3 regions of the Trichococcus sp. ES5 genome follow, and region 3 is predicted to be linked to each of the others. Evidence: predicted binding sites of a transcription regulator. Region 3 holds the regulator's gene; each other region holds the start of a gene.
What was found. The regulator Rex, encoded in region 3, represses fermentation and respiration genes when NADH is low (regulators of the CRP and FNR family bind a similar motif). The targets are predictions, from matches to a motif close to TTGTGAANTANTTCACAA.
Positions count from the first base shown of each region.

Region 1: the regulator Rex is predicted to act here: its motif matches at 1,197-1,214, upstream of ald (alanine dehydrogenase).
Region 2: the regulator Rex is predicted to act here: its motif matches at 1,399-1,416, upstream of adhE (bifunctional acetaldehyde-CoA/alcohol dehydrogenase).

Region 1 is NZ_FJND01000046.1:117-3,399, forward strand. Features, by position in the region: partial or broken gene TES5_RS15300 (IS5/IS1182 family transposase) at 1-32, opposite strand, end outside; gene TES5_RS14730 (nuclease-related domain-containing protein) at 174-1,052, opposite strand; gene ald (alanine dehydrogenase) at 1,243-2,355, shown strand; partial or broken gene TES5_RS14740 (ABC transporter permease) at 2,513-2,905, shown strand.
Region 2 is NZ_FJND01000004.1:12,654-15,936, forward strand. Features, by position in the region: gene tgt (tRNA guanosine(34) transglycosylase Tgt) at 1-251, shown strand, start outside; gene yajC (preprotein translocase subunit YajC) at 329-676, shown strand; gene TES5_RS04835 (post-transcriptional regulator) at 711-992, shown strand; gene adhE (bifunctional acetaldehyde-CoA/alcohol dehydrogenase) at 1,615-3,283, shown strand, end outside.
Region 3 is NZ_FJND01000005.1:111,254-114,536, forward strand. Features, by position in the region: gene TES5_RS06240 (CPBP family intramembrane glutamic endopeptidase) at 1-522, shown strand, start outside; gene TES5_RS06245 (DUF4305 domain-containing protein) at 564-770, shown strand; gene TES5_RS06250 (redox-sensing transcriptional repressor Rex) at 840-1,472, opposite strand; gene TES5_RS06255 (ABC-F family ATP-binding cassette domain-containing protein) at 1,822-3,283, shown strand, end outside.

The DNA.
Region 1 (3,283 bases), on a different contig from region 3:
GTTAATTGCCGATTCGTCTGCTTTTTGTACATTTTCATCGCCTCTTTGTATCATTTTTGAAAAAAGTGCACGGGTTTTTGGTATTTCCCTCTGGAATCCATGCATCTATTATACCAAAAAACAGCTAAAAACGCTGTTGCGATAAGGTTTGTTAATTATTCAGTAGACATTGTTTAGAGCTGTTGAATCATTCTTCTAAGCCTGTTTTGCGAGTAAACACCGCCGCACCATTCATAAAGAACCTTGCTTCTTAGAGGCATATTGGGAAATAATTGCTTCAACTCATTCCAGTGGAACAAAATTAATGCGCGATGAGTCCCTCGTATCCCGCAATTGGTGCAGTCATAAACTTGCCTGGAATGATGGAGTGAAAACGAGCCACAATCGGGGCAGCGTAATCCTTTGTGCAAATCTTCGTAGCAGTAGGGAGGAATATGATCCCAAAATGCGCGCTCCACTCCTTGCTGCGCGAGCAACTTTTGTACAACTAAATGGTGATACCGTGTGAGCGGCGGGGCTCCTTTTGCTAGAGAAGTGAAGTGCCGCTTCAATTGAGTCGGCAGGAGCAAGGTTTCTTGCTCAGGTGCTCCTAGTAGGGTAAATTCAGGATGGACCATAACCGCATAGGCTTTTACTTGAAAATCTTTTGCATACCCCAACTCCCTTAACAAATTCTTGAACCGATTTTTGTTGTCTTGCATTTGGATTTGCGGATTGCTGATTTCAAATCCTGTTTCCGATAGCCACATTTCCTTTCCGTAGCGATAGGTTCCGCTAAAACTCTTTACTTCGTATAAATAGAAGGATGTACCGGCCAAAACAATCGTGTCCCATTGGAAGGCATTTCCCATTTGTGGTTGGAGCAATGCTCCCGGGAAAATCAATATCGAATCGCCACACCCTTCCATCTGCTGATCTAGTTTTTCTTCCCACTCGTGCCCTTTTCTTAAATGGGTCAAATAATCAGCTGATTTCCCATTAAGAGCCGTGCGAGATGCCAGCGACTCCATGATATGCAATGTTAAACTCTTTTCTCGTCTGTATAAAAGCATGAATGTTCACTCCTTTCCTAATAAAATACGCAAAAAATCTGTCTTTCCACTAAAAGAATTATTCCTATTAGGTTGAGGAGGTAACCGCTAACAATCCGCTATTTTCATTGATTTTTAATCGAAATCTTTTCAATCTTTCCTCAAAAGTGATATGATTTACAAGAGAGATTAAAATTGGAGGAGTTTATTTATGCTAATCGGAGTACCGAAAGAAATCAAGAACAACGAGAACCGGATTGGATTGACGCCCCTGGGAGTAGCCTTGCTTGTAAAAAATGGCCACCAGGTAATGGTTCAATCGGGCGGAGGACTCGGCTCTGGATTTGAGGACAAGCAGTACGAAGAAGCTGGCGCCACTTTAGAACCTTCTGCAGAGAAAGTATGGTCGGCAGAAATGGTCATTAAAGTAAAAGAACCTCTGCAAGAAGAGTACAAATATTTCCGCGACGATTTAATTATTTTCACGTACCTACACTTGGCAAATGAATTGGAACTGACCAATGCACTAGAAGCAGCCGGAACGGTTGCGATTGGATATGAAACCATGGTCGGCGAATCTGGTGACTTGCCGCTCTTGAACCCAATGAGTATTATTGCCGGTCGTCTGTCTGTTCAAATTGGGGCCCAGTATCTAGAGAGTCAATACGGCGGCAAAGGCGTCTTGATTGGCGGGGTACCAGGTGTGCGTAACGGGAAAGTAGTCATCATTGGTGGAGGCGTAACCGGTAGGAATGCACTCCAAATCGCACTTGGACTTGGCGCGCACTGTACGGTTCTTGACGTGAAACCAGAAGTTTTGGAAGAGATTGAATCGTTATATGGGAACGAAGTCATCACTTTAATGTCAAACTCCGTGAATATTGAGCGTGCAATCCAAGACGCGGATATCGTGATTGGAGCCGTCCTTATTCCAGGACGCAAGGCACCAACACTGGTTACCGAAGAAATGGTGAAGAAAATGCAGCCGGGCTCTGTCATTGTGGATATCGCGGTGGACCAAGGCGGAATTTTTGAAACGGAAGACCGAGTAACATCCCATGATGATCCGGTTTATGAAAAATATGGGATTTTGCACTATGCGGTACCAAATATGCCGGGTGCTGTTTCGAAAACATCAACGATTGCGCTAACCAATGCTACCTTGCCTTATGCAGTGAAGATTGCTAATCAAGGATACTTGGAAGCGGCGAAGAATGATGCTACCATCATGACTGGAATCAATGTCTACAAAGGTAAACTGACGAATGCAGATGTAGCCGATTCGTTGAATAAAGAATACACCGATATTGCAAAACTATTCTAGATAGGGAAAGACTGGAGAGTGTGGAAGCATCCTTCAGTTTTTTTGTGTAAAAAACCAGTTTGATAGGAAAATTAATAATTATGGGGTATAATTTCAAAGCAATTTATTTTTAAGTGCGTGAAAAATGAATGATTATAGAAGATAAAGAGGTGCTTTGATGTTTTTAGCATGGAATGAAATAAAATATTCCAAAACTCGTTTTGCGCTTATCATTGGTGTCATGATCTTGGTTTCGTATCTGGTGTACTTCCTAACCGGACTAGCTTACGGATTAGCTCAAGACAACCGTACAAGTGTGGATAAGTGGGGCGCGGATGCCATTGTTTTAACCGATGAATCGAATGCGAATATCAGTATGTCGATGATGCCACGCAATTTGATCGATGAAGTGAACGCGGATGAAGTTGCTGTCCTTGGTCAAACGCCAACCGTTGTTCGAAAAGAAGGATCAACGAGTGAGGATGCAAAAATTACGGTTACGATTTTTGGGATTGAGTCAGATCAATTCTTGATGCCCGAAGTAATTGAAGGAGAAACCTTCACCGAAGACTGATATCCGCCACAGGAAATTACCAGCAGTGACATAGTTATTACCACCTAGTGACATCAAAATTACCACTGACTGACAGATAAGTTACCAGTGGAAAAAACGCTCACGAAAAGCTGCCCAAATCCTTTATCTAAAGGATTTGGGCAGCTTTTGTGAATAACGTCAAAATGGAACCATTAGTGTGTAAGGTTGAACAGTAAGTGGACAGAGCGTTTAAAACCAACAATCCTGACCCTAAGGTCACCTAAGAGCCGTTCCATATAATCCAGGAACGGCTCTTAGGGAATATCTAATATGTTTTCTACCTGTAAAATTTAAAGTCAGTATTGGTTGATGCTGCTATTGCCATTTCATTATCTCGGAAACAGGGTGATTTTT
Region 2 (3,283 bases), on a different contig from region 3:
GGGATTTCCGACCATTGGATGAAAAATGCGATTGCTATACATGCAAAAATTATACACGTGCGTACATTCGTCATTTAATCAAAGCTGATGAAACATTTGGCTTGCGCTTGACCTCTTATCATAATCTCCATTTCTTGATAAACTTGATGAAAAATGTGCGCCAAGCCATCATGGATGATAATCTATTGGAATTCAGGGAAGCATTCGTGGAAGAGTACGGCTTCAACGTTGAAAATCCGAAGAAGTTTTAGATTTTGGGTGGTAGTCTAACTTAAAGTTTGGTAAAGTGGAGGATAGATAGAAATAATCCACAGATGGAGGAAAATGTATGGATACAGTAATCATGATTGCCTTTTATGGGGTATTGTTCGGCGTAATGTATTTCATCCTGATCAGACCACAAAAGAAACAAGCACAAAAAACACAGGATATGCTGAGTCAAATCAAGCCAGGGGATAAAGTAGTCACCATCGGCGGCTTGCACGGAATTGTTGAAGAAATCAATTCTGCTGATAACACAGTCGTATTGGATTGCGAAGGGATTTTTCTGACTTTTGAAAAACGCGCTATTTCACGCATTTCGAAGGTTGCCACAATCACAACGGATGATGCGATTGTCGAAGATTTCACAGCAACAGAAACAGAGCAAACACAAGAAGACAATAACGAAGAGTAAAGCGATTTGATCCATCGGAAAGGAGGGGCGGCGATTGCCTACTATATCAGAGAAACAATATGATCAATTGGAGCCATGGTTCAAATTGAAAGCAACTGAGTTCAATAAACTGGGCTACGAAAACATCCAAGTCGACGATATCTATCGCTATTTCAAGGAATTTTCTTGGAAGCATACTGTCCCTCCACATTATTACCAGCAGATCCGGGATATCATGAAAACGACGGTAAACCATTACTTTGATTTTGTTGCTTTAGAAGCGCAAGTCTATAAGGTCTCTTCATTAGATGAAATCAATTTTGATGATTTCCTATAAATCGTTTCCCGTAAAAAGCACAATACTGCAGAGTATTGTGCTTTTTTGAATACCTGATTTTCTGGCGATCGCTAGTAACATTGATTTAGTTAAGCGGAACAAGGATGGATGATTCGGAATGCCGGGCAAATTTTCGTATAATGGTCTTGCGAGGTGATTGAATTTTTTGATGACATCATCAAGTCGGGACATTTTTGGTCCTGTGAAATAAACAAAAATTATTTTTAGCGCTCAAATATGAATCTCTAATTACAAAAAAGAAGGTTTGGATTATTAGCAGGCGGATTTATTCGGTTCAGCGGTCTCGGAATGGCGCAAATTGATTAGATAGGGACGTCTAACGACCACGTCGTTTTTCGCTACGGAAAAAAATTCAAAAAAATTTTTTTCGGATAAAATCCGAACAATGATAATTATTTCACAACAAGAAAGTTGAGATGAAGACTGTTTCCATAAACTATTTGTGAAAACGAGCAGAGGCATAAAAACCTGTTGTACACGCTTACAATGGCTGTTCCAGAAATAAGTGAAAAATATCACATTTATCCGCTTTACAAACGAAATTCCATGAAATATAATAAGCATGTGAAAAGGATAACATATATTTTTAGGAGGATCTCACATGAGTAAAGAAAAAGTAGTTTTAGAGGAGAAAAAACCCATGATGACTGTCAAAGAAGAAATCAGCAACTACACTGCAAAAGCCCAAAAAGCTTTGACTCTGTTTGAAGATTATACCCAAGAACAAGTCGACCACATCGTCCACGAAATGGCATTAGCTGCAATGGAGCAACATATGCCACTTGCAAAAATGGCAGTTGAAGAAACAGGCCGTGGCGTTTATGAAGATAAATGTATCAAAAATATGTATGCCGCTGAAAATATCTGGCACTCAATCAGAAAAAATAAAACAGTCGGTATCATCGAAGACAACAAAGTAGATCAAATCATGAAAGTTGCTGCTCCTGTAGGTGTTGTTGCCGGTATCATCCCAACAACCAACCCAACTTCGACAACAATCTTCAAAGCGATGATCTGTATGAAAACAAGAAACCCGATCATCTTCTCTTTCCACCCAAGCGCAGAAAAATGTTCAGCTGCAACTGCAAAAGTTGTTTACGATGCTGCCATCAAAGCGGGCGCACCTGCTGACTGTATCCAATGGGTAGAAGGCGTATCAATGGAAAAAACAGCTGAATTGATCAACCATCCAGAAGTTGCTGTCGTATTGGCTACTGGTGGAGCTGCAATGGTTAAAGCTGCTTATTCTACAGGTAAACCAGCATTAGGCGTTGGCCCTGGTAACGTTCCAGCTTACATCGAAAAAACAGCAAACATCAAACGTGCTGTAAACGACATCATCGTTTCAAAAACATTCGATAACGGTATGATCTGTGCTTCAGAGCAAGCTGCAATCGTCGACAGCGAAATCTATGATGAAGTCAAAAAAGAATTCCAACTGCACAACGTATACTTTGCTAAACCTGAAGAAATCCAACAATTGGAAGATGTCGTGATGAATGATGCCAAAACTGGCGTAAGACCGAATGTTGTCGGTATGCACGCTCGTAAGATTGCTGAATTGGCTGGATTGAACGTTCCTGCAAACACTAAAATGCTAGTCGCTGAATTACCAGGTGTCGGAGCAGAATACCCAATGTCAAGAGAAAAATTATCTCCAGTATTGGCTATGATGAAATCAGACAGTACAGAGCATGGTATCCAACTGTGCAAACAAATGCTTGATTTGGGTGGCTTAGGTCACTCGGCTGCACTGCATACTCGCCGCAATGACTTGATCGAGCGATTCGGAAAAGAAATGAAAGCTTGTCGTGTGCTTATCAACTCTCCATCTTCTCAAGCCGGTATCGGTGACCTGTACAACAATAACATCGCTTCATTAACTTTGGGTTGCGGATCTTACGGCAGAAACTCAGTTTCTCATAACGTTTCTGCATTAGATTTGTTGAACGTGAAAACTGTTGCTAAAAGGAGAAATAATATGCAGTGGATTAAATTACCAGAGAAGGTTTACTTCGAAGAAAATTCAGTTAGATACTTACGTGACATGAAAGATGTCGAAAGAGTCTTCATCGTCTGCGACGACGGCATGGTCAAATTCGGCTATGTGGATGTAGTCATCGAACAATTGAAGCAACGCAACAACAAAGTATCTTACGCAATCTTCTCGGATGTTGAACCTAACCCGACAACAAACACTGTGAACCGTGGTACTGAAAAAATGCGTGACTTCCAACCGGATACAATCATCGCAATCGGCGGGGGTTCTC
Region 3 (3,283 bases):
GGGACTGTCCTTATGGTAGCATGGAATAGCAGAAAAAAATGGACACCACAAAACAGCCTTACAGAGCAACCAGCCGCCCCAATCGGAAAAACGCTCGCGATCGGAATATTTGGCTTCTTGGGAGCTATCCTGATTCAGATCGTCGCGATGAACGTGGAGTATCTTTTGTTCAAGATGCCCGTGATTTCCGAAAATACGGAAGTATTGCTGGACTTGACAAACCGCTATCCATTCTTTATTTTTAACATTATCATCTTTGCACCTGTGATGGAGGAATTTGTATTCCGTAAAGCGATTGTCACACATCTGGTTGATGCAATCGGGATCGTCGGCGCAGCCACTATCAGTGCTTTGCTTTTTGCGATTGCGCATAATGATGGGCACTATTTGGTTTATGGCTCTTTGGGACTATGGTTTTCTTTCCTTTATTACAGAACAAGAAACATAGCCACTCCGATGATTGCGCATGCGTTGATGAATGCCGTATCCGCTTTGCCGATTCTCTCCCAACTCATTTCGTAAGGCACGTGAAGTCCGCTATTTAGGAAAAAGAAAGGAATAACATGACTTTAAAAAATCTATTAATTCAAGTAATCATCCGTTTTGTTTTTGCAATCCTCTTCATTTCGCTGGCAGTCGACGCAGTGAATACTGCGGGGTGGGGATTCATGGCCATCATCAGCGTGCTGTTCGCAACAAGTGATGTCGTAAAAGGCGTTCGCATGTTCAACGCCTACTTGAAAATCAAAGACAGCATCGATAAAAACTAGGAAAAAAAGAAGGATGAGGCGGCCTCATCCTTCTTTTTGCGTTTTCTTATCATCAACTGCCGACTTTGCTCAGCCGATATCATTGTCCAAGAAATAAATCAACGTCTGCAATTCATTCGTCAAATCCACATTCTGAACGCGGACATTTTCCGGAACGGAAAGACGGATCGGGGTAAAGTTCATGATGCCGCGAACGCCCGCTTCGGTCAAACGGTTCGTTGCATCCTGCGCAACTTCTTGGGGAACGGTCAGAATGGCTACATCAATCTGTTGGATACGCAACTGCTCCACCATATCCGTCATGGGGTACACCGGTACACCACTGAGGATTTTACCAACAATGCCTTCATTGACATCAAATGCTGCACTGATGCGCACATTGTTGCTTACGTGGAAGTTGTAGTTCAACAAGGCATGACCCAAATTACCCACACCGATCAAAGCAACGTTCGTCAAACGGTCCTGATTCAAGGTTTTGCTGAAGAAATCCAACAAATACTCGACATCATAGCCGTATCCTCTTTTACCCAGTGCGCCAAAATATGAAAAATCCCTACGGATAGTAGCACTATCCACTTTTACTGCTTCACTGAGCTCAGTGGATGAAACACGTTTTTTACCAGCATTATGCAAAAAGCGCAAATAGCGGTGGTAAATCGGCAACCTCCTTGCCGTAGCTTTTGGAATATCATTCGTCGACATTTTTTCTCCTCTTCTTTCCTCTTTCATTTCGTAACCCATAGTGTTTGTGCGATTCCGACAAACTTTAAAAAGTATGTTCACATACTTAAGCTTTCATTTCATACTGCCTATTATATCACCTGATTGTGAAAAATCTACTAATTTGTTCGAAATCGGACTTGATTGTGAAGCCTTTTTTGAACAACATGTGAAATACTGTAACAAATGTAAGCGGAGTCGCCAACATTTTTTCACATGTACAAATACGTGAATATAGCAATAACTTTGCTTGTCCCTATCGAATCATTGCATGCTGTGATAAAATGGAAGGGATAAATGCCAGCATTTGCTTAGAAAGAGGACACTACATATGATTTTACTGCAAGGACAAAATTTGGCGCGCCTTTTTGGGGCTAGCGTCTTATTCGACAATATTCAAATTACTGTTCAAGACCATTCGCGTATTGCACTCGTCGGCCGAAACGGAGCCGGCAAATCGACCTTGCTGAAGATTTTGGCAGGCATCGAAGCAACGGATGCCGGCTCTGTTTCAAAGAGCAAGGACGTAACGATCGGCTACCTGGATCAGCATAGCGCGGTCGATTCATCCAACACGATTTGGCAGGAAATGTTGACCATTTTTGCCCCGCTCATCCAATTAAGTAAGGAAGCTGAACAAGCCGCCGTCGCTTTGGGGGATCCGGACTTGCTCGAGGATGAAGAAGCCTACCAAAAAGCTCTGGAACGCTATGACCAGCTCCAGCATACTTTGCACGAAAAGAACGCGTACGGCTATGAATCCGAGATCCGTTCGGTGCTTCACGGATTCCAGTTCTACGAAGGAGATTACGATCGTCCGATTTCCCAATTGTCAGGCGGCCAGAAAACCAGGCTTGCCTTGGCCAAAATCCTGCTTGAAAAGAACGACCTGCTCATTTTGGATGAGCCCACCAACCATCTGGACATCGATACGCTGGCTTGGCTGGAAAATTATCTGATCGGTTACAACGGTTCGCTTTTGATCGTTTCCCATGACCGATACTTCCTGGACAAAGTCGCCACGGAGGTGTATGAAATCAGCCGCCACAAGATCCAGCACTACAAAGGCAACTACTCCTATTATCTGACCGAGAAAGCCGCCCGCCTGGAGCAGGAATTGAAGGCTTACGAGAAGCAACAGGATGAAATATCCAAACTGGAGGATTATGTCGCCCGCAATCTGGCGCGCGCTTCCACGACCAAAATGGCGCAAAGCCGCCGCAAACGTCTGGAAAAAATGGAGCGGATGGACAGACCGAAAGGCGATGAGCGTTCCGCTCGCTTCTCTTTCGATATCGCAAAAGAAAGCGGAAATGTCGTCTTGACGCTGGAAAACGGGGCTGTCGGCTATGCCGATAAGATCTTGGCTGATCCGATCAATCTCGATATCCGCAAACAGCAGGCGATTGCGATCGTCGGGCCGAACGGGATCGGCAAGTCCACTTTGCTGAAGTCGATCATTTCCGAGATTCCACTTTTGAAAGGCAGAGTCCAGCTCGGCGCCAATGTCGATCTCGGTTATTATGACCAGGAATTAGGCAACCTTTCCAAAAACAAGAGCGTTCTCGCCGAAATCTGGGATCTTCACCCCACGCTGAACGAAAAAGATGTGCGCAGTATCCTGGGGAGCTTCCTGTTCTCCGGCGCCGATGTCGAAAAAACGATTCCGGCATTGAGCGGCGGCGAGAAGGCAAGGCTTTCGCTCTGCAAGCTGGCACTGGACCAAAAAAATTTCCTTGTCCTCGATGAACCCACAAACCATTTGGACATCGACAGCAAGGAAGTGCTTGAAA